2 linked regions of the Asanoa ferruginea genome follow. Each later gene encodes a partner of the first gene's protein in a complex. Links are inferred from orthologs where the notes say so. Each region holds a gene or a part of one and is shown on either strand. Other genes may lie near its edges. The genes, in order: secA and secY.

Region 1 (15,102 bases):
CCCCGCGCATCAACAACGTCGAAGCCGAGATCGCGATGATCGCCGTCTACCCGGAGAACTTCCCGCTCGGTCGCGACAGCGTGGTGCTCTACCAGGCCGACAATCGGTCGTGGATGGCCCGCGGCGGGTTGCCGACCGAACTGGGCCGCTCGTCCCTCCCCGGTGAGCCGACGAACGCGTCGCCGCCGCCCGACGAGCAGAGCCAACCCGTTTCCCCCTTCTTCGTCTACTGACCGTGCTGCTCGCCGCGCTCGCCGACCTGGTGCTGCCGGCCGAGTGCGCCGGCTGCCGCACCCCGCATGTGCCCCTCCGCCATGGCGCCTGCGCCGACTGCGCCGCTGCCCTGACCGCCCTGCGCCCCGCATCGGTCCGTCCGCGGCCCGCACCGCCCGGCCTCCCACCCTGCGTCGCCGTCGGGGAGTACGCCGGCCCACTGCGCGAGTCGCTCCTGGCCTACAAGGAGCGCGGCCGCGTCTCGCTCGCCACCCCGCTCGGCGTGCTGCTCGCCGAAGCGGTGGCCGCTGCCGCCGGCGGCGTACCACGGCCGGTTTTGCTGCTTCCGGTTCCTTCGACCGCCAAAGCGGTGCGCGAACGGCACGGCGACCACGTTCGCCGCCTCGCCGACCGGGCCGCCAAGACGTTGCGGCGCGCGGGTTGGCCGACCGAGGTGGCGCAACCGCTGCGGGCGCTGCCGAAGCCCGACGCGACCCACCTCGACAGTGCGCAACGGGCAATTGCCGCCGCGGCAGCGTTCCGGCCCCGCGCGAAAGCCATGGACCGCGCCCGGCGGGCCGCGAACGGTCGCGCGGTGGTCGTCGTCGACGACATCGTGACGACCGGCGCCACCCTCGCCGCGTTGACCGCGCTGCTGATTCGGGCCGAGGTTCCCGTCGATTCGGCCGCCATACTCGCAGCGACACGCAAACGTCACCCTCAGTAGATCCGTTTTCACCCGATCGCGCCCACTGGGCGAAACTTCTCCGAACCCTCGGGTTGACAGGGGGTGACTGCGGCGCCAACCGGCGTTAGCGTGAAGTTCACCGGGGTAGGACTGTGGTCCAAGCCCCGAGGGGACCCGCATCCGAAAGGAGGCGCACCGTCCGGTCGGTCGACGCCCTGGGTCAGATCATGCGGCGTAGCCGGCCTTCCATCATCACCACCGCATCAGCACAGATCGTTGTGGGAGGTAACGCGTGGACATCGTCGTCAAGGGCCGAAACGTTGAGGTGCCCGAGCATTTCCGGATTCACGTCGCCGACAAACTGGCGAAGGTCGAACGTTACGACCAGAAGTTGATCCGGGTCGACGTCGAGTTATTCCACGAGCGCAACCCGCGCCAGTCCGACCACTGTCAGCGCGTGGAGATCACCTGCGCGTCCCGTGGGCCGGTCGTCCGCGCCGAGGCTTGCGCCTCCGACTTCTATGCCGCCCTGGACGCGGCGATCACCCGGCTCGACAGCAGGCTGCGTCGTGCGGCCGACCGGCGGCGGGTGAGCCGTGGGCGTACCCCCGTTTCGGTGGCCGAGCACACGGCCGGCCTACAGGCGGCGGAGCCGGTGGTTCCGGCGGCGCGGCGGGCCAAGAACACCGCGACCGCGGTGCTCGACGACCCGGCCGACCGTTACGCCGTGGCCGAAGACGAGCAAGACGACCAGCCGTGGCATGTCGCGCGGGTCAAGGAGCACCCGGGCGAGCCGATGACCGTCGACGACGCGCTCTTCCAGATGGAGCTCGTCGGACACGACTTCTATCTGTTCAACGACAAGGAAAGCGGCCAGCCGAGCGTGGTCTACCGCCGCAAGGGATACGACTACGGGATCATCTCGCTACAGGTGTGAGTTGATCGTGTGCGGGACGAAGTGGGCGTCGTTGCGGGTGATCAGCCCGTCGACGCCCACTCCTTCCCGGATGCCCAGACCGGCCGGCTCGCCGTCGATCATCCACACGCCGAGCACCGGGTGGCAGACCCCCTCCAGACCGGTGAACGACGGCAGCTCGCGCAACTCCTGGTAGACGAAGCCCTCGGCGCCATAGTCGCCCTGGCGGTTGGCGACCAACGGCACGTTGTCGCGGACAAGCTCGATGTTGGCACCCTCACGGGACCAGATGGGCTTCTTCGCGTACGACGTCATGGTCGCCGGTCGGTCCGTGGCGAAGTAGGCCGGTAGCAACAGCTCGCCCTCGGGCTTGTCACCGAACAGCTCCCAGAGCACGGGCAGCAGCCCCTTGTTGGACCACAGCGCGGCGGTCCACGGCGGCTCGATCCAGACCGTGCCGCGCTTGGTGGGGTCGGCCATGTTGCGGAAGATCGGCCGGCCGCCCTCCTCGTGCCAGAGCCATTCCCACGGGTAGAGAATGAAGATCACGTCGATCTGCGGGCCGACGTCGAACTGGTTGCGCTGGAACCGGACACTGCCGTCGGCCTCGTCGACACCGATCTGGCTCATCGCGATCAGCTCGGTCGGGAAACCCGCCTGTGTCGCGGTTTCCATCAGGTAGGCCACGTTCATCCGGTCTTCGCCCGAGGTCTCGCTGGTCTCGTAGGCGAAGTAGATCGTCGGCCGCTCGGGCAGCCACGGGCGCGCCGCGCGCAACTCCGCCATGTTGCGCCGCCACGCCTCGACCAGCCGCTCGTGCAACGCGTTCCACTGCCGCTCGGGGTCGTTGGTCTGGCCGGTCTGCTCCAGCCAGGCCCACTGGATCACCGCGCTCTCCAGCAGGGCGGTCGGCGTCTGCGCGTTGAACTCCAGCAGCTTGGGCGTGCTGCCCTTGCCGGCATACCAGAGGTCGAACCGGCCGTAGACGCTCGGCGAGTAGTCGGGGCCCTGCGGCGCGTGCGTGTGCGCGCCGAACAGGTCCTTGTCGGCGTGGGTCCAGGCGTCCTTGTCACCGTCGAACCAGGTGCGGATCACCTGCTCGTGCACGTATTCCGGGATGCCGATCTTCGACATCAGGCACGTGTCGGGCCAGCACTCGGCGGACAGGTAGGCCTCCCGGCGCACCGCGCGGTCGCGCCGCGGGCAACGGGAAACGATATGGTCGCCCGCCTCCACACACATCCGGTGCAGGGTGCTCGCCGCCTGCTCGAGCGCCAGCACCTCGTCGAGGTCGAAGTCGTAGAACGGGCCCTCGCGCCAGTAGGAGACGACCCGCCCGTCGGGCAGCGGAGTGTCGTTGTAGGTCAGCCCGAGGGCGGCGTTGGCCCGCTCCCAAGCCTCTCGTTGCACACCGTGTGCGACCCGACGCACCTCAGCCGCCGGACGACTTGCTGCTGCCGCCTCCGCTGCTGCCGCCCTTGCCGACCACGCTCGACTTGACCGTGCCGTTGCTGACCCGGCCGGTCGCCGGGAGGCCCCAGGCGGTGCGCTGGGCGGCATCGTTGTAGGCGAACTTCGACCCGCCCGAGGGCAGCTTGGCGCCGGCCTTGAGGCCCTTCTTGTAGCGCGGCGAGTGTGCCCAGAAGAAGAAGCCGCCGTGCCCGTTGCCGTCGTCGTCGCAGTCGTCTTCGTTGACGATCGTGTCGTTCTGGTCGACGCAGTAGAAGGTGTGGTCGTCATCGGCCGAGTCGCAGGCCGCCACCCCACCAGCCGCCAGGCCGAGGAACGCGGCGCCCAGAACGACGCGCGCAGTGCTGCGCCGCCGAACAGTCATCTCATCTCCCAGGTCCCGCTGCAAGTGGGCTCACCTTAATCGACGAGCGCAACCACGGGCGATGACCGTTCAGGTCGTCTCGCGGAGATCACCGGGCAGCACGGCCCAGAGGATGTCGTCGATGCGGCCGCCGGCCAGACCGGGCAGCCGGCTGCGCTGGTAGCCCTCGCGGAGGAAGCCGGCCGCCTCGAGCACCTTCTGCGAGCCGGCGTTGCTCGGGTTGGTGCCGGCGATCAGCCGGCCGATGCCGGTGTTGGCGAACACCCACCGGCCCAGCAGCACGCTTGCCCGGGTCGCGAAGCGCCGGCCGCGGAACGCCGGGTGCACGCAGTAGCCGATCATCGCCTGCCCGGTCATCGGCTCCTGGTAGTAGAGGCCGATGTCACCGGCCGGGGCACCCGTCGCGGCGTCGACCATCACGAGGTCGGCGCGCTCACCCAGCAGCCAGCGGGTTTGCGCCCGCTCGCAGCGGAGCTGGATCTCCTCGCGGTCGGGTGCGACCGGCGGCACGTGCGACGCGATGATGTCGGGAGTGCTGAGCAGGTCGAAGTAGAAGTCGGCGTCAGCCGGCGCGACCGGCCGCAGGGTCAGCACGCCGTCGGTGAGCTGGCCGCCGGGCAGGTCGGGCAGCAGCCGTTTGACCGGCTCGCCGGGGTCACCGACCAGCCGGGCGAAGACCGCGACCTCGCGCCGCGTGCCGTCGGCGTTACGCGCCGCGCCGCGGCGGGCGCCCTCGGACTGGAAACCGGCCGCCAGCGCGACCCGGACGCTCTTCGCGTTTTCCCAGGCGGTCAGCAGCTCGAGCCGGTCGAAACCCTCGGCGAACGCGTGCGCGGCGAGGGCCTTGGTCGCCGTCGTCGCGACCCGCTTCCCGCGGGCCCACGGCGCCACCCAGTAGCCGATCTCGCCCTGCGCGCGGTCATTGTCGACGTGGTGCACGCCGATCGTGCCGAGCAACCGGTCGGTGGCCGGGTCGGCGATCGCGTAGATGCCGCCACCGGTCGCCCACGCCTCGGTGGCGCCGTCGCGGACGAACCGCTGCGCGTCGTCGCGGGTATAGGGCTGGGGCAGGCTCGGCAGGAACCGGCGGACGTCGCCGTCGTTGCAAGCGGTCTCGATGTCGGCCGCGTCGTTGTCGCGAACCAGGCGCAGCCGTACACCCGGCGCCTCGATGGTTTCGGGCTTCATGCCTGTGCCCTCCCGTTGAACGGCTCATCGGACGCTAACAGCGCCCCCGCCCACCCGTCGACCCGCTCGCCGCGGTGCTCGAGGTAGCCGCGGTTGGTGCCCTCGAACGTGAAGCCGGCCTTGTCGGCGACCCGCCGCGACGCCTCGTTGCCGGCGTTGGCCCACCAACCGATCCGCTCGACGCCGAGCGCGGTGAAACCCCAGGCGCAGACCGCCGACAGGGCCGCCGGCGCGAAACCGCGACCGCGCGCCTGCGGCGGGACCACGAAACCGACGTCGGCGAGCGCCGGGCGGGTGGGGTGCAGGCGCAGTTCCATGATCCCGGCGTAGGCGTCAGTTTCCGGATCGCTGATGCCGAACACCGCTCCCGTGCCGCGGAGCCAGACCCCGGCGCAGTAGTCGCGGACGAAGAACTCGCCGTGCTCGCGGCGGTAGGGGTGCGGGATCGTGGTCCAGCGAACTGTTTCCGGGTCGTTCGAGCTTTCGGTGATGGCGTCGATGTCGCGCTCCTCCAGCGGGCGCAGCTTGAGCTCCCCGCCGCGGGTTGCCGCGAAGAGGTCGGGCTGCGGCCGGCTGAACGCGACCGCGCGGCGTGCCTCGGGCGAGCCCGGCCCGGCGACGTCGGGGTCGGTCGGGTCGCCGGGCAGCAGGGAGCCGACCCAGGCGTCGCGCCGCTCGCCACTGCGGTCCTCGAGGTCGTGCCGGGCGATGCCCTCCATCGTGAAGCCGGCCCGCAGCGCGACCAGGCGGGACAGGTGGTTGCCGACCTCGGCGCGCCAGACGAGCCGCCGTACCCCAAGATCAATTGCCCACTGCGCAACCGCGCGGGCGGCGGCGGTGGCGGCGCCCCGACCGCGTGCCCACGGCGCGGTCCAGTAACCGATCTCACCAACGGTGCGGTCGGCGCTCAGCGAGATCAGCCCGGAGGAGCCGAGCAACTCGCCGGTGGCCTCGTCGAAGACCCCGAGGGGGGCGCCGGTGCCGGCATGCCAGGCTGTGGGGGAGAGTTGGCCGACGAAATAGTCGGCGTGCTCGCGGCGGTAGGGAACCGGGACGGAGGTCCAGCGCTGAATGTCCGGATCCTGGCAGGCCCGCTCGACCGACGCCGCGTCATCCGCACGCCACGCGCGTATGACCAAACCATCTTTGATGATCTTCGGGGGCTCCACGCGGTCATCCTGCCGGACGGTTCCCCCGGGGCATAACCGGATTTCTCCCGGCGTTAGCTTCATTATGTCCGTTATAACCTGCTCGTCGGGAACCGCCCCTGACAGTCACCCCGTAGGAGCGCCTACCATAGTTCGGCAGACCGTCTAGGGGAGCGTTGATCCGTGTCGATTCTGGAAAAGTTCCTTCGTGCGGGCGAAGGACGCATGTTGCGCCGGCTCAAGGCCATCGCAGCTGCGATCAACTCGATCGAGGACGACTACGTCAACCTCACCGACGAAGAACTCCGTGATTTAACTTTCCAATACCGGGAGCGGCTGGCCGAGGGTGAGACCCTCGACGACCTGCTGCCGGAAGCGTTCGCGACCGCCCGCGAGGCGGCCGCCCGGGTGCTTGGCCAGCGGGCCTACGACGTGCAGCTCATGGGCGGCGCGGCGTTGCACTTCGGCAACATCTCGGAGATGAAGACCGGTGAGGGCAAGACCCTGACCGGTGTCTTCCCCGCCTATCTCAACGGCCTCTCGGGCAAGGGCGTGCACGTCATCACCGTCAACGACTACCTGGCGCAACGTGACGCCGAGTGGGTCGGGCGGGTGCACCAGTTCCTCGGGCTCACCGTCGGTGTCGTGCTGCCCAACCGGCCGGCGGTCGAGCACCGCGCCGCCTACGAGTGCGACATCACCTACGGCACCAACAACGAGTTCGGCTTCGACTACCTGCGCGACAACATGGCGTGGTCGAAGGACGAGTTGGTGCAGCGCGGTCACAACTTCGCGATCGTCGACGAGGTCGACTCGATCCTCATCGACGAGGCGCGCACCCCGCTGATCATCTCCGGCCCGGCCGAGCACTCAGCCCGGTGGTATACGGAGTTCTCCGGCGTCGTCGCCCGGCTCCAGGTCGGCAAGGACGGCGAGGGCGACTACGAGGTCGACTACGCCAAGCGCACGATCGCGATCACCGAGCGCGGTGTCGCCAAGGTCGAAGACCGGCTCGGCATCGACAACCTCTACGAGTCGGTCAACACGCCGCTCGTCGGCTACCTCAACAACGCGATCAAGGCCAAAGAGCTCTACAAGCGCGACAAGGACTACATCGTCAACGACGGTGAGGTGCTGATCGTCGACGAGTTCACCGGCCGCATCCTGCACGGCCGCCGCTACAACGAGGGCATGCACCAGGCGATCGAGGCCAAGGAAGGCGTCGAGATCAAGCAGGAGAACCAGACTCTTGCGACGATCACACTGCAGAACTACTTCCGCTTGTACGAGAAGCTGGCCGGCATGACCGGCACGGCGCAGACCGAGGCCGGCGAGTTCAACAAGGTCTACAACGTCGGCGTGGTCTCGATCCCGACCCACCGCCCGATGGTCCGCATCGACCGCCCCGACGTCATCTACAAGACCGAGAAGGCCAAGTTCAACGCGGTCATCGAAGACATCGCCGAGCGGCACGCCCTGGGCCAGCCGATCCTGGTCGGCACGGTCTCGGTGCAAAACTCCGAGATCCTCTCCCAGTTGCTGCGCCGCCGCGGCATCACGCACTCGGTCCTCAACGCGAAATACCACGCCCAGGAGGCGGAGATCATCGCGCAGGCCGGCCGGCGTGGCGCGGTGACCGTCGCGACCAACATGGCCGGTCGAGGCACCGACATCCTGCTCGGCGGCAGCGCCGACAACCTGGCGGCGGCCGAGCTGCACCAGCGCGGTCTCGACCCGGTCGAGCACGAAGACGACTACGCCAAGGCGTTCGAGGAGATCCTGCCCCGCTGGAAGCAGCACTGCGAGGCCGAGGCCGACGAGGTCATCGAGGCCGGCGGTCTCTACGTGCTGGGCACCGAGCGACACGAGTCCCGCCGGATCGACAACCAGCTCCGCGGCCGTTCCGGCCGGCAGGGCGACCCGGGCGAGTCCCGGTTCTACCTGTCGCTCCAGGACGAGCTGATGCGCCGCTTCCGCGCGGGTGCGGTCGAGGCCGTCATGGAGCGGTTCAACATCCCCGAGGATGTGCCGATCGAGTCCAAGATGGTGACCCGGCAGATCCGCAGCGCCCAGGCCCAGATCGAGGGCCAAAACGCCGAGATCCGCAAGAACGTTCTGAAATACGACGAGGTGCTCAACCGCCAGCGCCAGGTCATCTACGCCGAGCGCAAGCGCGTGCTCGACGGCGAAGACCTGCACGACCAGGTGCGCCACATGATCGACGACACGGTCGAGGCCTACGTGCAGGGCGCCACCGCCGACGGCTACGCCGAAGACTGGGATCTCGACCAGCTCTGGTCGAGCCTGAAGCAGCTCTACCCGGTCGGCGTGACCGTCGAAGACGTTGAAGACGAAGCAGGTGGCGAGCGCAACAGCATCGACGCCGACTTCCTGCTCGCCCGGATGAAGGACGACGCCCACAACGCCTACGACACCCGCGAGGAAGAACTCGGCGTCGAGGCGACCCGCCAACTCGAGCGCATGGTGCTGCTCCAGGTCATCGACCGCAAGTGGCGCGAGCACCTCTACGAGATGGACTACCTGCAGGAAGGCATCAGCCTGCGGGCCTACGCCCAGCGCGACCCGGTGGTCGAATACCAGCGCGAGGGCTTCGAGATGTTCGCCACGATGATGGACGGCATCAAGGAGGAGACGGTCGGCTTCCTCTACAACCTGGAAGTCCAGGTCGAGGAAACCCCAACCCCCGAGGCGGCGGCCGAACCGGCAGCCCGCGGCGGCCTCCCAATGCCCGACGACGCGACCATCGAGATCAAGGCCAAGGGCCTGGGCCGCTCCTCGCGCCCCCAGGGCCTGCAATACTCAGCGCCCACCATCGACGGCGCCGCCGGCGGCGGCGGGGTCGCAGTGCAGCAGGTCCAGCCCCAGCCGCCGATGCAGCACGCACCGGCCCTGGGCGTGGGTGGCCCGGCCCCTGCCGGCGACGGCGATCGCCCGCGCCCGACGCCGGGCCGCCGCCCGTCGCCCGGCAAGGCCGCCGCGCCGAGCAACGGCCCGTCCCGCAACGCGCCCTGCCCGTGCGGTTCAGGCAAGAAATACAAGCGCTGCCACGGATCCCCGACGGGGAACTGACACGCCTTAGGAAAAGCCCGCCTCCGCGCTGGAGGCGGGCTTTTCCGTTTCCCGGGGCGGGCCGCCGGCTCTCCTTTCAGGCTGGCATTCCCCATCGCTGCCCGCCCCGTCCGCACCCACCCACCGCGGTCCCTGCGGCGCTTGCGGTGGCTGCGGCGTCATTGATCGGCTTGGTCGTCGCGGTCGCGGCGGCGCCCGCGGTGGCCTGGGCCGGACGCGCCCGCGGTCGCGGTGGTCTGGGCCGGTGGCGCCCGCGGTGGCTTGGGCTGACGGCGTGGCCCGAGGCGACGCTGACAGCCGCGGCCTGGCTCGGCGGCGGTCGCGGTGGCCGGTCCCAGCGACGGCCGCCGCGGCCCCGGCCGCCGCGTCAGCCGGCTTTGCTCTGCACCCTTGTGGGAAGCGCAGGCCCTCGTGGGTGCTGCCTACAGGGGTGCAGAGCAAAGGGGTCAGGAGACTTTGCTCTGCTGCCAGATACGCCCCGGCACCCTGAGCGGTGGGGCCTAGATGGCAGCAGAGCAAAGCGTCGGTGGGATCGCCGGGCTCCGGCGTCGGTCTTCGATCTGATCTGGGGTGGCTGGCGAGCGGGAAACGCCGAGCCAACCCCATATCAAACGCCCCAGATCAGGTCGCGCCGGCGCCGATCCGCCCCCCGGGCGGCTGGCCGCCGTCGCCCGCTGCGTCCGTTGGCCGGGCTGAGCCCGCTGTGGCCGCGGTGGGGGGTGCCCGCGGCCACAGCGGTGTCTGCACCTGCCGGTATCGGTCCCGGCGGTGCCTGCTGCGACCGGACCGGCAGGGCTACGACACGGCGGCCTTAGCCCGCCGGTGCCGAGGTCCCGGCCGTGCCCGCTGGGCGGCAGCGGGCTGAGCCCGCGGTGGCCGCGGTGGGGGGTGCCCGCGGCCACCGCGGTGTCTTGCGCCTGCCGGTACCGGTCCGGCAGTGCCCGTTGCGGCTGCGGTGCTTTGAGACCGCGGCGGTCGCGGTTCCAGCGGTGACCGCAGGCGCCGCTGTGCGTTGAGCCCGCGGCGGTCGCGGTTCCAGCGGTGACCGCAGGCGCCGCTGTGCGTTGAGCCCGCGGCGGTCGCGGTTCCAGCGGTGACTGCAAGCGCCGCTGTGCGTTGAGCCCGCGGCGGTCGCGGTTCCAGCGGTGACCGCAAGCGCCGCTGTGCGTTGAGCCCGCGGCGGTCGCGGTCCCAGCGCTGCTGGCGCCCACTGCGGTGCGTTGAGGCCGCGGCGGTCGCGGTTCCAGCGGTGACCGCGGCCGCCGTAGGGCCTTGAGCCTGCGGCGGTCGCGGCCCCAGCACTGCTGGCGCCCACTGCGGTGCGTTGAGGCCGCGGCGATCGCGGTTCCAGCGGTGACTGCAGCCGCCGTAGGGCCTTGAGCCTGTGGTGGTGCTGTCCCAGCGGTGACCGCGGCCGCCGCGGTGTCTTGACCCCGCGGTGGTCGCGGTCCCTGCGGCACCTGCGGCCACTGCGGCGTCCAGAGGACTCGGCCTACTTCGGGCGAAGCTGTGGGCTGCAGGGGGCTATGGACGGATGGAGCCCAGAGCGCCCACCGGCGTGCCCGGGCCAGTGGGCGCTCCGGGGGTCAGATGACCTGGAGGACGGTGCCTAGCCAGGCGGTGCTCTTGTGTTCCAGACGGAAGGCCATTGCCCAGGTGCGGCTGTCGGTGCCTAACGCCGCAGCCGCCTCCACCACGCCTGGCATCGGCTCGCTGACTCGCAGGCGGCGGAGCTTCACCAACTCCGGCTGGGCGGCGCGGCGGGACGCGGCTGGCGGGCCCGGCATTCGGCGTAGGGCGTCGACCAGTTGGTCGATCAGGGTGTGTGCGGTGCTCGGTTGGGCTAGTGAGCGGACGTGCGCCGCCGGCCGGTAGCCGTTGAGGATCTCCAGGCACGCCCGGGTGAAGCGGCGCGCCGCCGATTGGGCCTCGAGGGAAGCCGAGACGATCGGCGGCGGTGCGGTTGGCGCAGGAACGACGGGTAGAGCTGGCTCGCGTTGGCGGAACAACGACGCGAAGTCGAAGGCCAGCTGGCCGGCGGCCTCGCGGTACCAGTCGTTGGCGCCGGGCTCGTCGACATAGGGCGGCTCGAACGTGGGTGCGGGACGGACCGGGATCGGTGGCCAGTAGCCGCGGGTCACCGTGCGCTTCTGATGTGGTGATCGGCGGATCAGCGACGCGCCGCCGTCGTGGGCGACCCGGTAGGGCGCCGGTGTGGGGCGCCGGCTGATCGAGCCGCGCGGGGCCGGGTGGGGTTCCGGTCGCACGGGTGTGGCTTGGGTGGCGATGGACATCGGGCAGCCTCCCCGGGTGGCTGGTCGAAACAAAGAATCTTGCGTTTGCCTTCGTTTGCCTCCGACTGCCTCATTCTGGCCGCAGACCTTGGCCACCGTCAATGTCGTGCCACGAAAACGGGGTGTCCGCCTCAGCGGACACCCCGATAACCAGGAAACGGGCTACTTGTCGACCAGCGGGTTGCCCTGCACCCACTCCGCGGTCTCGGTGTATTTACGGGCTATGTATTCCTCGAGCTTGACCCGCTCGACCCGCCACTGGCCGCGGCCGCCGATTTTGATTGCGGGGAGTTCGCCGCTGCGGACCATGTGGTAGACCTGCGAGTCCGAGACGGCCAGTTCCTCGGCCACCTCGGACAGTTGCAGGAACCTCGACTCCACCGTGTCACCCCAATGTTTGCTCGGTTGGCTCAGTTTGCCACCGACTGCCTCGCGGCAGCACCTATGCCTCGGCCCCGGGGCCAGCCGGCAGCGCGGCACCCGCGGACACCTCCCGGCCGGGTAGCGGGCTGGAGTAGACCACGCTCGTCGTGACCGAGCCCAGGCCCGCGATCCGGCCGGCCACCGTCTCCAGGTGGCGCATCGAGCGGGCCATCACCTTGAGCACGAAGCAGTCTTCGCCAGTGACGTGGTGTGCCTCGATGATCTCGGGCGTGGTGTCGAGCAGCGCGTAGAACGGCTTGTAGTTGCCGGTCGGATAGCGCAACCGGACGAACGCCATGATGCCCAGGCCGACGGCAGACGGCGCCACGACCGCGCGGTAGCCGGCCAGCACCCCGGCCTCCTCCAGCCGGCGCACCCGCTCGGTCACCGCGCTCGGCGACATCGCCACCGACCGGGCCAACTCGGCGAACGACGCCCGCCCGTCCTGCTGGAGCGCCGACAACAGCTTCCAGTCCGTCGCATCGAGAAGAGGGGAATCAGCGGCCACGAGAGCAAACTACCGGCGAATCACCGGCAGAACCAGCCAAGCACCGGGAATCGCCACTTCAGCCACGAACGAAACGCCAATAGCGTCAACAACCATGAACGCCGAGGAGTTCTTCGCCGCCAAGCTGGCCTTTCAGACCGACGTCTCAGATGTACGCGCCGCGGGCGACGACCCGCCCTTCACCCTCGTCGACACCCGTGACCTGGCCTCCTGGCGCCAGGGGCACATCCCGTACGCCATCCATCTGCCCCGAAAGACGATCCCCCTGCACGCCAGCAGGAAGCTGCCGGACAAGACGAAGCCCGTCGTCGTCTACTGCTGGGGCCCGGGGTGCGACGGCGCCACCAAGGCCGCCCACGAGCTGGCGCGCCGCGGTTATCAGGTGCGGGAGATGATCGGCGGCATCGAATACTGGATCCGCGAGGGTTTCCCGGTCAGCACCGCCGACGGGCTGGTCACCCGACCGGCAGACCCGTTGACCGCGCCGCTGGCGGCCACACCCGCGGGCAGTGTATGAACGTGCGGTGCCAGACGCTCTGATCCGGGTCTACCTGCCGGCGACGCTGCCCATGCTCGCCGCCCTCCGCAACGAGGGCCTGACCGCCGCCGCCGCGCACGCGGTGACCGCCGACCTACGCGAGTGGTACGCGGAAGGCGACGAGGAAGAGCTCGAATACGTCGCCTTCACCCGCGCCGCACAGAGCGCCCTGCGCCTGCTCCGCCGCGATCCCGACGCACCGCGCCGGCGGGTCGTGGTCTCCGCCGACCTGGCCCGCACGGCCGTCCAGCGGGTCGACGCCGAGCTCGGGTCGAGCATGGTCAAGCTGACCGGGCCGGTGCCGGTGCAGTCGGTCGCCGCCATCCACGTGGACAGCGCTGATGCGGCGCAAGACGTCGCCGCGGCCGCCGATCAGGTCGAAGAGGCCCTGGCCGGCGACCCCGACGCGCAGTTCACCGTCGACAGCGCCGAAGACCACGAGCTGGAGTGGTTTGACGTGTCGGAGCTAGACACGCTTCTTTGACGGCAGCGTGCGGCCGAACGCGATCGTGGCCGCCAGCGCGCCGACGAACAGCACGATCAGCGCGTAGACCAGGCGCTTGCCGTCGACCTCGGCGCGGTAGGCGCGGTCGAGGTCGCTCAGCGACGCCACCGCGTCGAGCACCTGCGCGCCACCGACCCGGGTGACCACCTCGGTGATTAGCAGGGCGACGCCGACACCGGCACCGGTCAGCATGTAGAACGGCCAGCGCAGCGCGCCGCCCTCGGTGGTCTCCCGCCGGGTCACCCGGCGCAGGTAGAAGAACGGAACCAGGCCCGCGACCACGCCGGCCACGATCGCGGCCAGGTTGCTGGAGCCGGAGATCGAGTCGGCGCCGAGGTAGTTGAGCACGAACTGCACCGCGAACACCGCGAGCGCTCCGGACAGCACCGCCGCCACCACCGAGGTCGGGCGCAGGCCGGCGAGCGCGCCGCCGACCACCGCAGCCGCCGCGACCGTCGCGGCGAGGACCCGGCTGCCGGGCCCGTCGTAGCCGACGATCACGCCGAGCGCGCCCAACAGACCGACGGCGATGCTGGTGACCAGCGCGCCCGCCCACCGGGTCGATGCCGCCGGCGTCCAGCCCGCGCGGGCGATCAGGTTGACCGCGACCAGGGCCGACGCGGCGCCCGCGACCAGGCTCGCCGAGACGACCGTCGGCAGCGAGATGGCCGCCGAGGCGATCGCCACCGCGTCGGTCACCGAGGTCGAGATCTCCCGCTGGAGCACCCACAGCGTGGTGCCGAACCAGGCCAACGCGAGCAGAGCCAAGATCCCGGCGCCAGGACCAGGAACCATTCCGGGGGTACGGCCGGTCGGCCGCGACGAGATCCGCACCGGAGCGCTGTCACCGGCTCCATCGGCCGGCTCAGGGTCGGCCGGCTCAGGGTCGGCCGGCTCAGCGTCGGCGACCGGCTCAGCGTCGCCGACCGGCTCAGGGTCGGGGACCGTCTCGGTGTCGGCGACCGTGTCAGTTTCGGCGACCAGATCGGCGCTCTCGGCGGCCTCGACAGCGGCGGGTGCCGGGTCGCCCGCCCGCGTCCGCTGCTCCACCACAACCGGAGCTCCGTCAGGTGGCGAGTCGGGTTCGGTGCCCACAGCCCCGGTGCGCTCGCTCATCGTCTCCCCTTCGGTCCGTATGACCCCGGTCCGCTCGACGCCCCAGCGTACGCGGGCCCTCTGACACCGCCCGGGCGCGGGCGCAGACCCGTACCCGTGCGGTCGGACGTGCGAATATGGCTTGAGGTCCCACCGCCGTGGCGCCGGCACCCGCCGGTCACCGCGGCCGCGCGCCCGGTTGACCGCCCGGCGCCGGCGGGCCGGATGTCGCCAAAGCCGTCGAGATCGGTCAGGAGCCGTAGATGGACGCCGTGTTCACCACCCCCGAGCCGCGCAACGAGCCGGTGCGCGACTACGCGCCCGGCAGCGCCGAGCGTGACAGCCTCCAGCGCCGCCTCGCCGAACTGGCGGGCGAGCGGGCCGAGCTGACCATGACGATCGACGGCGAGCAGCGCATGGGCGCCGGCGACGCCATCGACGTCGTCCAGCCACACCATCACCGGCATGTGCTGGGGGTCACCCACAACGCGTCCAACGCTGACGCGCAGGCGGCGGTGACGGCCGCGAAGGCGGCGGCACCCATGTGGCGGAGCCTTTCCTACGAGGACCGGTCGGCCATCTTCCTCCGGGCAGCCGATCTGCTGGCCGGCCCCTGGCGCGACACGCTCAACGCGGCGACCATGCTCGGCCAGTCGAAGACC
Region 2 (14,542 bases), 350 kb from region 1 along the record:
TCGAGCTCGACCGTGCGCGGCGAGCCCATCGTGATCATCGGCTCGATGGCCAGGCAGAGGCCGGGCACGAGCTTGATGCCGCGGCCCGGTCGGCCGTGGTTGAGCACGTGCGGGTCCTGGTGCATCTCGGTGCCGATGCCGTGGCCGCCGTAGCCGTCGACGACGCCGTAGCGGCCGCCGGCGCGGACCGCGGTCTCGACCGCGTGGCCGATGTCGGTCAGCCGGCCGCGGCCGGAGATGGTGCCCCGGGCGGCGGTGGCGATGCCGGCCCACATGGCGTCTTCGGCCACCTCGGCCATCCGCACCAGCTTCGGGTCGACGTCGCCGACCGGGACGGTGATGGCCGCGTCGCCGTGCCAGCCGTCGAGAACGGCACCGCAGTCGATGGAGATGAGGTCGCCGGCCTTGAGGACCTGCTTAGGCGAGGGGATGGCGTGCACGATCTGCTCGTTGACCGAGGAGCAGATCGATCCCGGGTAGCCGTGGTAGCCCTTGAACGACGGGACGCCGCCGGCGTCGCGGATGATGCCCTCGGCGATCGCGTCAAGATCGGCGGTGGTGACGCCCGGCGCAACGGCGGCGCGCATCGCGGCCAGGGCGTTGGCCACGACGAGGCCGGCCCGGCGCATCAGGTCGATCTGCTCAGGTGTCTTCAGCTGAACGTTCAGCTGGTGTCGGCGCATCAATCGAGACTACCTAACGCCCTCGGGCGTCAGCCGCCGTAGGAACGGAGTGCGTCGATCGCCCGGACCGTGACGTCTTCCACCGGCCCGGTCGCGTCGATGCCGACCAGCTTGCCCTGCGCGCCGTAGTAGTCGACCAGCGGCGCGGTCTTCTCGGAGTATTCGACCAGCCGCTTGGCGATCGTCTCGGCCTTGTCGTCGTCGCGCTGGAACAGCTCCGAACCGCAGCGGTCGCAGATGCCCTCACGGGACGTCGCGTCGAACTCGACATGCCAGATCTTGCCGCAGCCGCGGCAGGTCCGGCGGCCGGACAGCCGCCGGATCACCTCGTCGTCGTCGACCACGAGTTCCATCACGAGGTCGAGCGCGGTGCCCAGGTCGGCCAGCAACTTGTCGAGCGCGGCCGCCTGGGGCGTGGTGCGCGGGAAGCCGTCGAGCAGGAAGCCCTCGCCGGCGTCGGGCTCGGCGAGCCGCTCACGCACCATGTTGATGGTCACCTCGTCGGGCACGAGCTTGCCGGCGTCCATGTAACGCCGGGCCTCGACGCCCAACGGGGTGCCCTGGGAAACGTTGGCGCGGAAGATGTCCCCGGTCGAGATCTTGGGCACGGCCAGGTGCGCGGCGATGAACTCGGCCTGCGTCCCCTTTCCCGCGCCCGGAGGACCCACGAGAACAATTCGCACTAGCGGAGGAACCCTTCGTAGTTCCGCTGCATGAGCTGGCTCTCGATCTGCTTAACCGTCTCCAGCCCGACGCCGACCATGATCAGCACCGCCGTGCCGCCGAACGGGAAGTTCATGTATTGCTGACGGTCGAGCCAGATGAAGAAGAAGCTCGGCAGGATCGAGATGATGCCAAGGTAGAGAGCGCCGGGAAGGGTGATCCGGCTCAGGATGAAGTCGAGGTATTCGGCGGTCGGCTTGCCCGGCCGGATGCCGGGCACGAAGCCACCGTACTTCTTCATGTTGTCGGCAACCTCGGTCGGGTTGAACGTGATCGACACGTAGAAGTAGGTGAAGAAGATGATCAGCAAGAAGTAAAGGGTGATGTAGACCCAGCTGGTCGGCGTGACCAGGTTGTTCTGGATCCAGGCCTGCCAGTTGTTGAGGTTGTTGCGGTCGTAGAACTGCAACAGCAGGGCAGGCAGGTAGAGCAGGGACGACGCGAAGATCACGGGGATGACGCCGGCCTGGTTGACCTTGAGCGGTATGTAGGTGGACGTGCCGCCGTACATCCGGCGCCCGATCATCCGCTTCGCATATTGCACCGGAATTCGGCGCTGGGCCTGTTCGATGAAGACCACGAAGAAGATGATGAGCAGCACCAAGGCGATGACCAGGAAGAACTTCCACCAGCCCTGCGCGATCTTGATCTGCCAGCCCTCGCTGGGGAGGCGGGCCATGATCGAGGTGAAGATCAGGACCGACATGCCGTTGCCGACGCCGCGGTCGGTGATCAGCTCGCCCAGCCACATGACCACGCCGGTGCCGGCGGTCATCGTGATGACGAGCGACACCAGGGTGATCCAGCTCGGCAGCCCGGTGCCGTCCGGCACGATCGGGAACTGGTCGCACATGTTGTTGAACAGCTGCCCGGAGCGGGCCAGCGCGACGAACGCCGAGGCCTGGAGGATGCCGAGACCCAGGGTCAGGTAGCGCGTGTATTGCGTGATCTTCGCCTGACCGGCCTGACCCTCCTTGCGTAGCTGCTCCAGTCGCGGGATCACGACGGTCAGCAGCTGCAGGATGATCGACGCTGTGATGTAGGGCATGATGCCCAGCGCGAAGACCGACAGCGACAGCAACGCGCCACCGGAGAACAGGTTGAGCAGGTTGAACACGCCGCCTGCGTTGTTCGTCTGCATCAGGTCCATGCACTTCTGCACGTTTCCGTAGGAAACGCCCGGACTGGGCAAAGTGGCACCCAACCGGTAGACCGCGATGATCGCGACCGTGAACAACAGTTTCTTGCGCAGGTCAGGCGTGCGGAACGCACTGATAAATGCGGAGAGCAACGTCTTCCTCCTGCGCGGGCGGACCGCCGGGGTCGTGGCGGTTCGAGGTGGCTGTCGGTAGTGACTCGACACCCTGTCGGGAACGGACTCTAACTTATCTGGCTCGGAAGAGAACCGGCACGCCGGACCCATCCATCCGGAACGATATCCGTGCGCATCGCTCCAGATCAACGCTGGAAGGGCGCGGCTCCTGACGGTCGCCTGACCGTTGGAGCCGCGCCCTCGCCAACGTTACAGCTCTGTGGTGGCGCCACCAGCGGCTGCGATCTTCTCCTTGGCGGACGCGCTGAACGCGTGCGCCGAGATGCGGAGAGATACGCCACCGAGATCGCCCGTGCCGAGCACCTTGACCGGCTGGTTCTTGCGAACCGCGCCCGACTCGACGAGCTCGACCGGGCCGATCTCGCCGCCGTTCGGGAACAGCTCGGCCAGCTTGTCCAGGTTGACGACCTGGAAGACGACCTTGTTCTGGTTGCGGAAGCCCTTCATCTTCGGCAGCCGCATGTGGATGGGCATCTGCCCGCCCTCGAACGACGCCGGGACGTTCTTGCGGGCCTTGGAGCCCTTCGTGCCGCGACCGGCGGTCTTGCCCTTGGAGCCTTCACCGCGACCCACACGGGTCTTGTCGGTCTTGGCACCCGGGGCGGGACGCAGGTGGTGAACCTTGATCGTCATTATTCGACCTCCTCGACCTTCACGAGGTGGTTGACGGTGAAGATCATGCCCCGAATCTCGGGGCGGTCCTCCTTGACCACCACGTCGTTGATCCGCTTCAGGCCGAGCGACCGCAGGGACTCCCGCTGGTTGTGCTTCGACCCGATGTGGGACCGGACCTGAGTGACCTTGAGCCGTGCCATCAGACACTCACCCCAGCCCGGCTCGCCAGCATCGCGGCCGGCGCCACGTCTTCGACGGGCAGGCCACGACGGGCGGCAACAGCCTCCGGCGACTCGAGCGCCTTGAGGGCCGCCACGGTCGCGTGGACGATGTTGATCGGGTTCGACGAGCCGAGGCTCTTCGAGAGCACGTCGTGGATGCCCGCGCACTCGAGCACGGCGCGGACCGGCCCGCCGGCGATGACGCCCGTACCGGCCGAGGCCGGCTTGAGCAGCACCACACCAGCGGCGTCTTCGCCCTGCACCGGGTGCGGGATCGACTGTGCGATCCGGGGCACCTTGAAGAAGTGCTTCTTGGCCTCTTCGACACCCTTGGCGATCGCCGCGGGCACCTCCTTGGCCTTGCCGTACCCGACTCCGACCGTGCCGTCGCCGTCGCCGACGATCACCAGAGCGGTGAAGCTGAACCGCCGACCGCCCTTGACGACCTTGGCAACCCGGTTGATCGCGACGACCCGCTCGAGGTGCGGGGTCTTCTCGACGGGCGCGTTTCCGCGGCCGCCCTCGCGGCGGTTATCGCGGCGACCACCTTCGTTGCCACCGGACCCGCCGCCACGGCGCTGTTGACCTGGCATCAGCAGCCTTCCTTTCTCAGATGTGACGGGGTCAGAACTCGAGCCCGGCTTCGCGCGCGGCCTTGGCCAACGCGGCGATGCGACCCGCATATTTGCTGCCACCGCGGTCGAAGACGACCTTCGACACGCCGGCGGCCTTGGCCCGCTCGGCGAGGAGCGCGCCGACCTTGCCGGCCATCGCGCTCTTGTCGCCGTCGGTGCCTCGGATCGAGGCGTCCATGGTCGACGCCGATGCCAGGGTGTGACCCTTGGCGTCGTCGACGATCTGGGCGTTGATGTGCCGCAGCGACCGGGTGACGACCAGGCGCGGACGCTCGGCCGAACCCACCAGGTTCTTGCGGACCCGGAAGTGCCGACGCGCCCGGCCGATGGCCCGCTTCGCGGCAACGCCGCGACGGCGCTTGAGTAGCGTGGCGGTCACTTCTTACCTGCCTTTCCAGCCTTGCGGCGGACGACCTCACCCTGGTAGCGGACGCCCTTGCCCTTGTAGGGCTCCGGCGGACGGATCTTCCGGATGTTGGCGGCCACCTCACCGACCTGCTGCTTGTCGATGCCGGCGATGTGGAACAGCGTCGGGCGCTCAACCGTGAAGGTGATGCCGTCCGGCGCCGGAACCACGACCGGGTGCGAGAAGCCGAGCGCGAACTCGAGATCCTTGCCCTTCGCGGTCACCCGGTAGCCGGTGCCGGCGATCTCGAGCGTCTTGCGGTAACCGTCGGTCACCCCGACGACCATGTTCGCCACCAGCGTACGCGAGAGGCCGTGCAGCTCCTTGGCCTTGCGCTCGTCGTTGGGGCGCTTGACCACGAGCTCGTTCTCTTCGCGCTCGATCGTGATCGGCTCGGCCAGCACGTGGCTCAGCTGACCCTTCGGGCCCTTCACCTGAACGGTCTGGCCGTTGATCGTGATATCGACGCCCGTCGGGACCGGGATCGTCTTACGTCCAATTCGCGACATTTCTTTAAACTCCCCGGTTACCAGACGAAGGCGAGGACTTCCCCGCCCACGCTCCGCTTGCGGGCCTGCCGGTCGGTCAGCAGTCCCTGGGACGTCGAAATGATCGCCACGCCCAAACCGCCGAGCACCCGCGGGAGCCCATCCGACTTGGCGTAAACCCGCAGACCGGGCTTGGACACGCGCTTGATCCCAGCCAGGCTCCGCTCGCGGTTCTGGCCGTATTTGAGCTCGACCACCAGTCGCTTGCCGACGACGCCCTCGGCGGGCTCCTCGACCGCCCAGGTGGCGATGTAGCCCTCGCTCTTGAGGACCTCGGCGATGTTCGCCTTGATCTTCGAGTAGGGCATCGTCACCCGGTCGTGGTAGGCCTGGTTGGCGTTGCGCAGACGGGTGAGCATGTCTGCGATCGGGTCGGTCATCGTCATGAGTTCTCGTCAACCTTTCTCGCCGTGGTTCCCCGCGCGGGGCCTACGGCGAAGCGGTATTTCGGGTGGTGGCTTACCACGAGGCCTTCGACACACCGGGGAGCTCACCACGGTGAGCCATCTCCCGGATGCAGACCCGGCAGAGACCGAACTTGCGGTAGACCGCCTTGGGACGCCCGCAACGCTGGCAACGGGTGTAGGCACGAACCGCGAACTTCGGCTTCGCGGCAGCCTTGATGATCAGCGCCTTCTTAGCCATGTGCTCAGTTCTCCTTGAACGGGAAGCCCAGGAGCTTGAGCAGCGCCCGGCCCTCGGCGTCAGTCGTCGCGGTCGTGACCACCGTGATGTCCATGCCCCGTACGCGGTCGATCCGGTCCTGGTCGATCTCGTGGAACACCGACTGCTCGGTCAGCCCGAACGTGTAGTTGCCGTTGCCGTCGAGCTTGCGGGCATCGAGGCCGCGGAAGTCACGGATACGCGGGAGGGCGATCGACAGCAGCCGGTCGAGGAACTCCCACATCCGGTCGCCGCGCAGCGTCACCTTGGCGCCGATCGGCATGCCCTCGCGCAGCTTGAACTGCGCGATGGACTTGGTCGCCCGGCGGACCAACGGCTTCTGGCCGGTGATCGTGGCCAGGTCGCGGACCGCGCCGTCGATCAGCTTCGCGTCGCGGGCCGCCTCGCCGACGCCCATGTTGACGACGATCTTGACGAGGCCCGGCGTCTGCATCGGGTTGCTGTAGGTGAACTGCTCGCGCAGCTGCCCAACAACCTCTTCGCGGTAGCGCTGCTTCAGGCGCGGCAGCGTGGGGGCTGTCGTGGTCATCAGAGTTCCTTACCGGTGCTGCGTGCGATGCGCACCTTGATGCCGTCGTCGCCGACGCGGTAGCCGACGCGGGTCGGCTTGCCGTCGGAGTCCACGACCATCACGTTCGAGACGTGAATGGGTGCCTCCTGCGTGACGATGCCGCCGGTCTTGGCGCCGCGCTGGGTCGTGCGAATGCGTTCGTGCTTCTTGACCCGGTTGACGCCCTCGACAATGACCTTGTCCTGGCGCGGCAGGGCCGAGATGACCTTGCCCTTGGCGCCCTTGTCCTTGCCGGCGATGACGACGACCGTGTCGCCCTTCTTCACCTTCATGGCTAGAGCACCTCCGGTGCCAACGAAATGATCTTCATGAAACGCTTGTCCCGGAGCTCCCGGCCAACCGGACCGAAGATACGGGTGCCACGCGGGTCACCGCCATCTTTGATGATCACGGCCGCGTTCTCGTCGAAGCGGATGTAGGAACCGTCCGGACGCCGCTTCTCCTTCGCGGTGCGAACGATGACCGCCTTGACGACGTCACCCTTCTTCACACCGGCGCCGGGGATGGCGTCCTTGACGGTGGCGACGATCACGTCGCCAATGCCCGCGTAGCGCCGACCCGAGCCGCCGAGGACCCGGATGCACAGGATCTCCCGCGCACCCGTGTTGTCGGCGACACGCAGTCGCGACTCTTGCTGAATCACGTCTATCTCCTCTGTCTGCCAGTCCTCCGGCGCTGCCGGAGCTTGGAAGAACCGGTCGGCTTATTACTTCGCGCGCTCGAGGATCTCCACGACGCGCCAGCGCTTGGTGGCGGACAGCGGACGGGTCTCCATGATCAGGACCCGGTCGCCGGTGCCACAGGCGTTCTGCTCGTCGTGGACCTTGAGCTTCCTCGTACGCCGCAGAACCTTGCCGTAGAGCGGGTGCTTGACCCGGTCCTCGACCTCGACCACGACGGTCTTGTCCATCTTGTCGCTCACCACGAGACCCTCACGGGTCTTGCGGGTGGCCCGCTCGGGAGCGGCGGTGGTGTTCTCAGTCATCACGCAGTCACCTCAGTTGGCGCGGCCGAGAGCCCCAGCTCACGCTCACGCATGATCGTGTAGATCCGGGCGATCTCCTTGCGGATGACCTGCAGCCGACGGTTGTTGTCGAGCTGGCCCGTCGCGGACTGCACGCGGAGGTTGAACAGCTCCGCCTTGGCCTCGCGCAGCAGCGAGATCAGCTCCTCTTCGGGGAGCTCTCGCAGCTCGGAGGCCTTGGTGCCCGCTGCCATCAGGATTCACCCACTTCGCGTGTCACGATGCGGCACTTCATCGGAAGCTTGTGGATCGCGCGACGCATCGCCTCTCGCGCAATCTGCTCGTTGGGGAACGACATCTCGAACAGGACGCGACCCGGCTTGATGTTGGCCACCCACCACTCGGGCGAACCCTTGCCGGAACCCATGCGGGTTTCGGCCGGCTTCTTGGTCAGGGCCTGGTCCGGGAAGACCGTGATCCAGACCTTGCCACCACGCTTGATGTGGCGGGTCATCGCGATACGGGCGGCCTCGATCTGCCGGTTGGTCAGGTAGGCCGACTCGATCGCCTGGATACCGAACTCGCCGAAGACCACCCGGTTGCCGCCCTTGGACGAACCATGACGGTCCGGGTGGTGCGGCTTGCGGAAGCCCTTCGGGGGCTTACGTGGCATGAGCATCGGGATCAGCCCTCCTGCGCTGAGCTGTCTTGGCCGGCGTCCGGCGCCGGCGTTGCTGCCGGAGCAGCACTCTCGGTCGGGGCCGCCGCGGCGGGCGCGGCCGGCGGACCACCGGCGAGCTCGGCCTGGGCCGCGCGGCCCGCCTCGGTGCCGCCCGCGGTCGTGCCGGACGAACCGGAACGGCCACGACGCGGACGCTCGGGACGGTCGCCCCGCTCGCGACGGGGACGCGGCGCGCCGGCGTCGGCCGGAGCCTCGCGACCCGGAACGGCGTCGCCCTTGTAGATCCAGACCTTCACGCCGATGCGGCCGAACGTCGTGCGGGCCTCGAAGAAGCCGTATTCGATGTTGGCCCGCAGCGTGTGCAGCGGAACGCGACCCTCGCGGTAGAACTCGGTGCGGCTCATCTCGGCGCCGCCGAGGCGGCCGGAGACCTGCACCCGGATGCCCTTGACGATCGGGTTCTTCATCGCCGACTGCATGGCCTTGCGCATCGCCCGGCGGAAGCTGACCCGGCTCGACAGCTGCTCGGCCACGCCCTGCGCGACGAGCTGAGCGTCGGACTCGGGGTTCTTCACCTCGAGGATGTTGAGCTGCACCTGCTTGCCGGTGAGCTTCTCGAGCTCGCCGCGGATCCGGTCAGCCTCCGCACCCTTACGGCCGATGACGATGCCCGGCCGGGCGGTGTGGATGTCGACCCGGACCCGGTCGCGGGTGCGCTCGATGTCGACCTTGGAAATGCCGGCGCGCTCAAGACCCTTGGACATCATCCGGCGGATCTTGACGTCTTCGCCGATGTAGTCCTTGTAGAGCTTGTCCGCGAACCAGCGCGACTTCCAATCGGTCGAGATGCCGAGCCGGAACCCGTGCGGGTGAACCTTCTGACCCATTACTCGGTCCCCTCCTCGGCGGTCTCGTCCGCCTTGGTCTCCGTCGCCTTGCTTTCGGTCGCCTTCTTGGCGGCCTTCTTCGCCGGCGCCTTCTTGGCTGGCGTCGGCTCGGCGGCGGTCGCCTCGGTCGGCGTTTCCGTCTCCTGCACCGCGGTCGCGGGTGCGGCCTTGGCGGCCTTCGCCGGCGCGGCCTTACGCGTCGAACGCTGAGCCGGAGCCACTGCCTCGACGGCCACTGTGATGTGGCACGTCCGCTTGCGGATCCGGTAGGCCCGACCCTGTGCGCGCGGCCGGAACCGCTTCATGGTCGGACCCTCGTCGACGAACGCCTCGCTGACGAGCAACGCGTCGGGGTCCAGCCGCTCGTTGTTCTCCGCGTTGGCGATCGCGCTGGCGAGCACCTTGTAGACCTGCTCGCTCGCCGACTGCGGCGCGAACTGGAGCACCGTGAGCGCCTCCTTCGCGGGCAGACCGCGGACGAGGTTGACCACCCGGCGCGCCTTGTTCGGCGAGATGCGCACGTGGCGCGCAACCGCCCGTGCGCCCGGAAGCGCCGGAGCGTCGCCCTTGACTGGCATCGCTGTAACCCCTCTGATCCTCTATCTGCACCGCGTCAGCGGCGGCGGCTCTTCCGGTCGTCCTTCTCGTGACCCTTGAACGTGCGGGTCAACGCGAACTCGCCGAGCTTGTGCCCGACCATGGCCTCGGTGACGAACACCGGGACGTGCTTGCGACCGTCGTGCACGGCGATCGTGTGCCCGAGCATCTCGGGGATGATCGTCGAACGGCGCGACCACGTCTTGATGACGTTCTTCGAGCCCTTGTCGTTCTGCGTCTCCACCTTCTTGATCAGGTGGTCGTCGACGAACGGGCCCTTCTTCAGGCTGCGTGGCATCTCGGGTTATCCCCGCTTCCGGTTGGCGTAACGACGGCGGACGATCAGCCGGTCGCTCGGCTGGCCCTTGCGGCGGGTTCGGCCCTCAGGCTTACCCTGCGGGTTGACCGGGTGGCGACCGCCGGACGTCTTGCCCTCACCACCACCGTGCGGGTGGTCGATCGGGTTCATGGCGACACCACGGACGGAGGGGCGCTTGCCCTTCCAGCGCATCCGGCCGGCCTTGCCCCAGTTGATGTTCGACTGGTCGGCGTTGCCGATCTCGCCCACGGTCGCGCGGCACCGCACGTCGACCCGCCGGATCTCGCCCGAGGGCATCCGGAGCGTCGCGTACTGGCCTTCGCGGCCGAGCAACTGGATGCCGACACCGGCCGAGCGGGCCAGCTTGGCACCGCCGCCCGGGCGCAGTTCCACGCCGTGCACCTGGGTGCCGACGGGGATGTTGCGCAGCGGCAGGTTGTTGCCGGGCTTGATGTCGGCGCCCGGACCGGACTCGACGGCGTCGCCCTGCTTCAGGTCCTTCGGCGCGATGATGTATCGCTTCTCGCCGTCGGCGTAGTGCAGCAGCGCGATGCGCGCGGTGCGGTTCGGGTCGTATTCGATGTGCGCGACCTTGGCCGGCACGCCGTCCTTGTCGACCCGCTTGAAGTCGATGATGCGGTATTGCCGCTTGTGGCCGCCGCCCTGGTGCCGGGTGGTGATCCGGCCGTGGGCGTTGCGCCCACCCTTCTTCGGCAGCGGAGCCAGCAGCGACTTCTCCGGCGTCGACCGGGTGATCTCAGCGAAGTCAGCAACGCTGGAACCACGCCGGCCCGGCGTCGTCGGCTTGTACTTACGGATAGCCATTGTTGTCTACACCCCTCAGCTGACCGGGCCGCCGAAGGCCTCGATGCGGTCGCCCTCAGCCAGCTTCACCATCGCGCGCTTGGTGTCCTTGCGCTTGCCCCAGCCGGTGCGGGTGCGCTTGCGCTTGCCCTCACGGTTGAGCGTGTTGACGGTCAGGACGCGGACGTTGAAGATCTGCTGAATCGCGATCTTGATCTGCGTCTTGTTCGCATCCGGGGCCACGAGGAACGTGTACCAGTTGCGGTTCAGCTCGCTGTAGCTCTTCTCCGAGACGATCGGCGCGACGATGATGTCGCGCGGATCCGCGATGGTCGGCATCAGTTCTCCTCTTGCGCGGCTTCGGCCGGCACACCGAGGAACTCGTCCAGGGCGTCCTTGGTGAAGACCACGTCGTCGGCGACCAGCACGTCGTACGTGTTGAGCTGGCCGGCCTCGATCAGGTGCACCCGCGGCTCGTTGCGCAGCGAGAGCCAGTTGATCTCGTCGGTCGCGGTCAGCACCACGAGCACCCGCTTGGCCTGCGTCACCTTGGTGAGCGTGCCGAGCGCTGCCTTCGTGGAGGGCGCCTCGCCGGAGACGAACGCCTCGACCACGTGGACGTGACCGCTGCGGGCCCGGTCGGAGAGGGCACCGCGGAGCGCGGCGGCCTTCATCTTCTTGGGCGTCCGCTGGCTGTAGTCACGCGGAACCGGACCGTGGACAACGCCACCGCCGGTGAACTGCGGCGCCCGCAGTGAGCCCTGCCGGGCGCGGCCGGTGCCCTTCTGCTTGTAGGGCTTCTTGCCGCCGCCCCGGACCTCGCCGCGGGACTTGGCCTTGTGCGTGCCCTGGCGCGCGGCGGCCAGCTGGGCCACCACGACCTGGTGCATCAGCGGAATGTTGGCCTGCGCGTCGAAGATGTCAGCGGGCAGCTCCACAGAGCCGCTCTTGCCACCGTCGACGGTGATCACGTCGACCGCAGTCATCACGCACCACCCTTCGTGGCCAGCACCTTCGCCGCCGAGCGGACCAGGATCAGCGCGCCCTTGGGGCCGGGAATGGCGCCCTTGACGAGCAGCAGGTTGTTCTCGGTGTCGACCGCCTGGATCGTCAGGTTCTGCACCGTGTAGCGGCGACCGCCCATGCGACCGGCCATCCGGACACCCTTGAACACGCGACCCGGGGTCGCGCAGGCGCCGATGGAGCCGGGCGAGCGGTGCTTGCGCTCGACGCCGTGGCTGGCCTTGAGGCCGTGGAAGCCGTGCCGCTTCATGACGCCGGCGAAGCCCTTGCCCTTGGTGCGGCCGGTCACGTCGATCGACGCGCCGGGCGCGAACGCCTCGACGGTGACCTCCTGGCCGAGCTCGTAGTCGCCGGCGTCGTTGGTACGCAGCTCGACGATGTGGCGCCGAGGTGCGACGCCCGCCTTCGCGTAGTGGCCGGACTTCGGCTTGTTGACCTTGCGCGGGTCGATCGCGCCGTAGGCCAGCTGGACGGCCGCGTAGCCGTCGTTGTCACCGGTGCGGACCTGGGTCACGACGCAGGGGCCGGCCTGGACCACGGTGACCGGAACAACACGGTTGTTGTCCCAGACCTGGGTCATGCCGAGCTTGGCGCCCAGGATGCCCTTCACTTGCCTGTCCATGAGTTCGCAGTCCCTACAGCTTGATCTCGATGTCGACACCGGCCGGCAGGTCGAGGCGCATCAGCGAGTCGACCGTCTTCGGCGTCGGGTCGATGATGTCGATCAGCCGCTTGTGCGTGCGCATCTCGAAGTGCTCGCGCGAGTCCTTGTATTTGTGCGGCGAGCGGATGACGCAGAAACGGTTGATCTCCGTGGGCAGCGGCACCGGGCCCGCGACCTGCGCCCCGGTGCGGGTCACCGTCTCGACGATCTTGCGCGCCGACGAGTCGACGACCTCGTGGTCGTAGGCCTTGAGCCGGATGCGGATCTTCTGTCCCGCCATGGTGGCTTCTGTTCCTTCTCTCGATGCCGCTCTTGTCGTGGGTTTGACCCCACTCCTCCGACCCCCGCGGTCGGGCGTGTCGTGCCCTGTGACCAGGCTCCGCCGCAAAGCGGCGGTGTCTTTCGGGGTCGGACGCCTCTGAAGGAGGCGCCACGCGCGAGGTGGCTGCTGAGCCATTTGTCGCCCCTCTCGGCGCCAAATGGCGCAGAGAGCGGACCGCCTAGGGGCCAGCAGCCACCGTCGCGTACGCAACCTGACTAGTATGCCGGATCCAGCCCGGCAGACCTAATCGGGGTTACCTGTTTACTTGATGATCTTCGTGACGCGACCAGCGCCGACCGTGCGACCACCCTCGCGAATCGCGAACTTGAGGTTTTCCTCCATCGCGATGGGCTGGATGAGCTTGACCGACATCGTGGTGTTGTCGCCCGGCATGACCATCTCGGTGCCCTCGGGCAGCGTGACGACGCCGGTAACGTCCGTGGTGCGGAAGTAGAACTGCGGACGGTAGTTCTGGAAGAACGGGGTGTGCCGGCCACCCTCCTCCTTGGAGAGGATGTAGACGGTCGCCTCGAACTCGGTGTGCGGGGTGTTCGTGCCCGGCTTCACCACGACCATGCCGCGCTCGACCTCGTCGCGCTTGGTGCCGCGCAGCAGAAGGCCGACGTTCTCACCGGCGCGAGCGTCCTCAAGGGTCTTGCGGAACATCTCGATCGCGGTGACCTTGGTCTTGAAGCCCTTCTCCTTGATGCCAAGGAGCTCGACGTCCTCGTTCGGCAGGAGCACACCGCGCTCCACCCGACCGGTGACGACGGTGCCACGACCGGTGATCGTGAAGACGTCCTCGACGGGCATGAGGAACGGCTTCTCGATCTCGCGCTCGGGCTGCGGGATCGAGGTGTCGACCGCGTTCATCAGCTCCATGAGCTTGTCGGTCCACTCGGGGTCACCCTCGAGGGCCTTGAGCGCCGAGACACGCACGACCGGCAGGTCGTCGCCCGGGTATTCCTGCGCCGACAGCAGCTCGCGGACCTCGAGCTCGACGAGCTCGAGCAGCTCCTCGTCATCGACCATGTCGCTCTTGTTGAGCGCCACGACGATGTAGGGAACGCCGACCTGGCGAGCCAGCAGCACGTGCTCGCGGGTCTGCGGCATCGGGCCGTCGGTCGCCGCGACCACCAGGATCGCGCCGTCCATCTGCGCGGCACCGGTGATCATGTTCTTGATGTAGTCGGCGTGACCGGGGCAGTCGACGTGTGCGTAGTGCCGCGCCTCGGTCTGGTACTCGACGTGCGCGATCGAGATCGTGATGCCGCGGGCCTTCTCCTCCGGCGCCTTGTCGATCTCGTCGAACGGCGTGTAGGGGTTCAGGTCCGGCATCTTGTCGTGCAGGACCTTGGTGATGGCCGCGGTCAGCGTCGTCTTCCCGTGGTCGATGTGACCAATGGTGCCGATGTTGACGTGCGGCTTAGTCCGCTCGAACTTCGCCTTCGCCACTGGTGTCCTCCTCAAGGACTTCTTGTTCCGTACGTCCTCGGCACCCTATGGCACCGACGACACTGTCCACTTGGTGGGTGCTGGGACGATGAAGCCCCAGCACCCTCACACAGCTATTCGCCAGTTGCCTTGGCGATGATCTCCTTCGCGACGTTCTGCGGAACCTCGGCGTAGGAGTCGAACTGCATGCTGTAGCTAGCCCGGCCCTGGGTCTTCGACCGCAGGTCACCGACGTAGCCGAACATCTCCGACAGCGGCACCAGGGCCCGGACGACGCGAGCGCCGCTGCGCTCCTCCATCGCCTGGATGATGCCCCGCCGGGAGTTGAGGTCGCCGATCACGTCGCCCATGTTTTCCTCGGGCGTGGTGACCTCGACCGCCATCATCGGCTCGAGCAGTGCCGGGT

What was found.
Region 2: the proteins of secA (region 1) and secY are in contact, whole or in part, in a crystal structure (PDB 3DIN), measured with the Thermotoga maritima proteins. The link is inferred for Asanoa ferruginea from one-to-one orthologs. Residues at the interface, in WP_004082002.1 of Thermotoga maritima: Glu261, Ala262, Arg263, Lys300, Ala301, Arg302, Thr303, Ile304, Ile305, Leu323, Tyr324, Asp325, Pro326, Val329, Ser330, Tyr333, Ile336, Lys340, Phe345, Val349, Glu363, Phe364, Tyr374, Ser375, Gly376, Gly377, Glu393, Ile395, Thr482, Ser483; in WP_004081795.1 of Thermotoga maritima: Glu108, Gly109, Glu110, Glu111, Ala236, Glu237, Arg238, Arg239, Ile240, Thr241, Ile242, Gln243, Tyr244, Ala245, Arg246, Arg247, Val248, Thr249, Gly250, Arg251, Arg252, Val253, Tyr254, Gly256, Ala257, Ser258, Thr259, Tyr260, Leu261, Pro262.

What each region holds. Positions count from the first base shown.
Region 1 is NZ_QUMQ01000001.1:976,900-992,001, reverse strand. What follows is about bases 5,837-9,277. They hold secA (preprotein translocase subunit SecA), read left to right. Parts: upstream 5,837-6,170; coding sequence 6,171-9,077; downstream 9,078-9,277. Other genes in these bases: DFJ67_RS04875 (GNAT family N-acetyltransferase), read right to left, coding at 5,837-6,008. Outside these bases: DFJ67_RS04905 (LpqB family beta-propeller domain-containing protein), read left to right, coding at 1-233; DFJ67_RS04900 (ComF family protein), read left to right, coding at 236-940; hpf (ribosome hibernation-promoting factor, HPF/YfiA family), read left to right, coding at 1,194-1,838; DFJ67_RS04890 (glutathionylspermidine synthase family protein), read right to left, coding at 1,827-3,227; DFJ67_RS04885 (hypothetical protein), read right to left, coding at 3,250-3,651; DFJ67_RS04880 (GNAT family N-acetyltransferase), read right to left, coding at 3,721-4,839; more of DFJ67_RS04875, read right to left, coding at 4,836-5,836; DFJ67_RS04865 (Rv3235 family protein), read right to left, coding at 10,664-11,371; DFJ67_RS04860 (helix-turn-helix transcriptional regulator), read right to left, coding at 11,534-11,752; DFJ67_RS04855 (Lrp/AsnC family transcriptional regulator), read right to left, coding at 11,814-12,302; DFJ67_RS04850 (rhodanese-like domain-containing protein), read left to right, coding at 12,397-12,819; DFJ67_RS04845 (DUF6912 family protein), read left to right, coding at 12,872-13,324; DFJ67_RS04840 (hypothetical protein), read right to left, coding at 13,307-14,395; pruA (L-glutamate gamma-semialdehyde dehydrogenase), read left to right, coding at 14,704-15,102. UniProt on the Escherichia coli protein: Required for protein export, interacts with the SecYEG preprotein conducting channel.
Region 2 is NZ_QUMQ01000001.1:1,335,326-1,349,867, forward strand. The notes cover bases 532-3,412. They hold secY (preprotein translocase subunit SecY), read right to left. Parts: upstream 2,698-3,412; coding sequence 1,366-2,697; downstream 532-1,365. Other genes in these bases: map (type I methionyl aminopeptidase), read right to left, coding at 532-683; DFJ67_RS06520 (adenylate kinase), read right to left, coding at 713-1,366; rplO (50S ribosomal protein L15), read right to left, coding at 2,929-3,372; rpmD (50S ribosomal protein L30), read right to left, coding at 3,372-3,412. Outside these bases: more of map, read right to left, coding at 1-531; more of rpmD, read right to left, coding at 3,413-3,554; rpsE (30S ribosomal protein S5), read right to left, coding at 3,554-4,168; rplR (50S ribosomal protein L18), read right to left, coding at 4,200-4,589; rplF (50S ribosomal protein L6), read right to left, coding at 4,586-5,125; rpsH (30S ribosomal protein S8), read right to left, coding at 5,143-5,550; DFJ67_RS06560 (type Z 30S ribosomal protein S14), read right to left, coding at 5,624-5,809; rplE (50S ribosomal protein L5), read right to left, coding at 5,814-6,377; rplX (50S ribosomal protein L24), read right to left, coding at 6,377-6,691; rplN (50S ribosomal protein L14), read right to left, coding at 6,694-7,062; rpsQ (30S ribosomal protein S17), read right to left, coding at 7,126-7,404; rpmC (50S ribosomal protein L29), read right to left, coding at 7,404-7,637; rplP (50S ribosomal protein L16), read right to left, coding at 7,637-8,062; rpsC (30S ribosomal protein S3), read right to left, coding at 8,068-8,952; rpsS (30S ribosomal protein S19), read right to left, coding at 9,566-9,847; rplB (50S ribosomal protein L2), read right to left, coding at 9,854-10,693; and 6 more genes. UniProt on the Escherichia coli protein: The central subunit of the protein translocation channel SecYEG. Consists of two halves formed by TMs 1-5 and 6-10.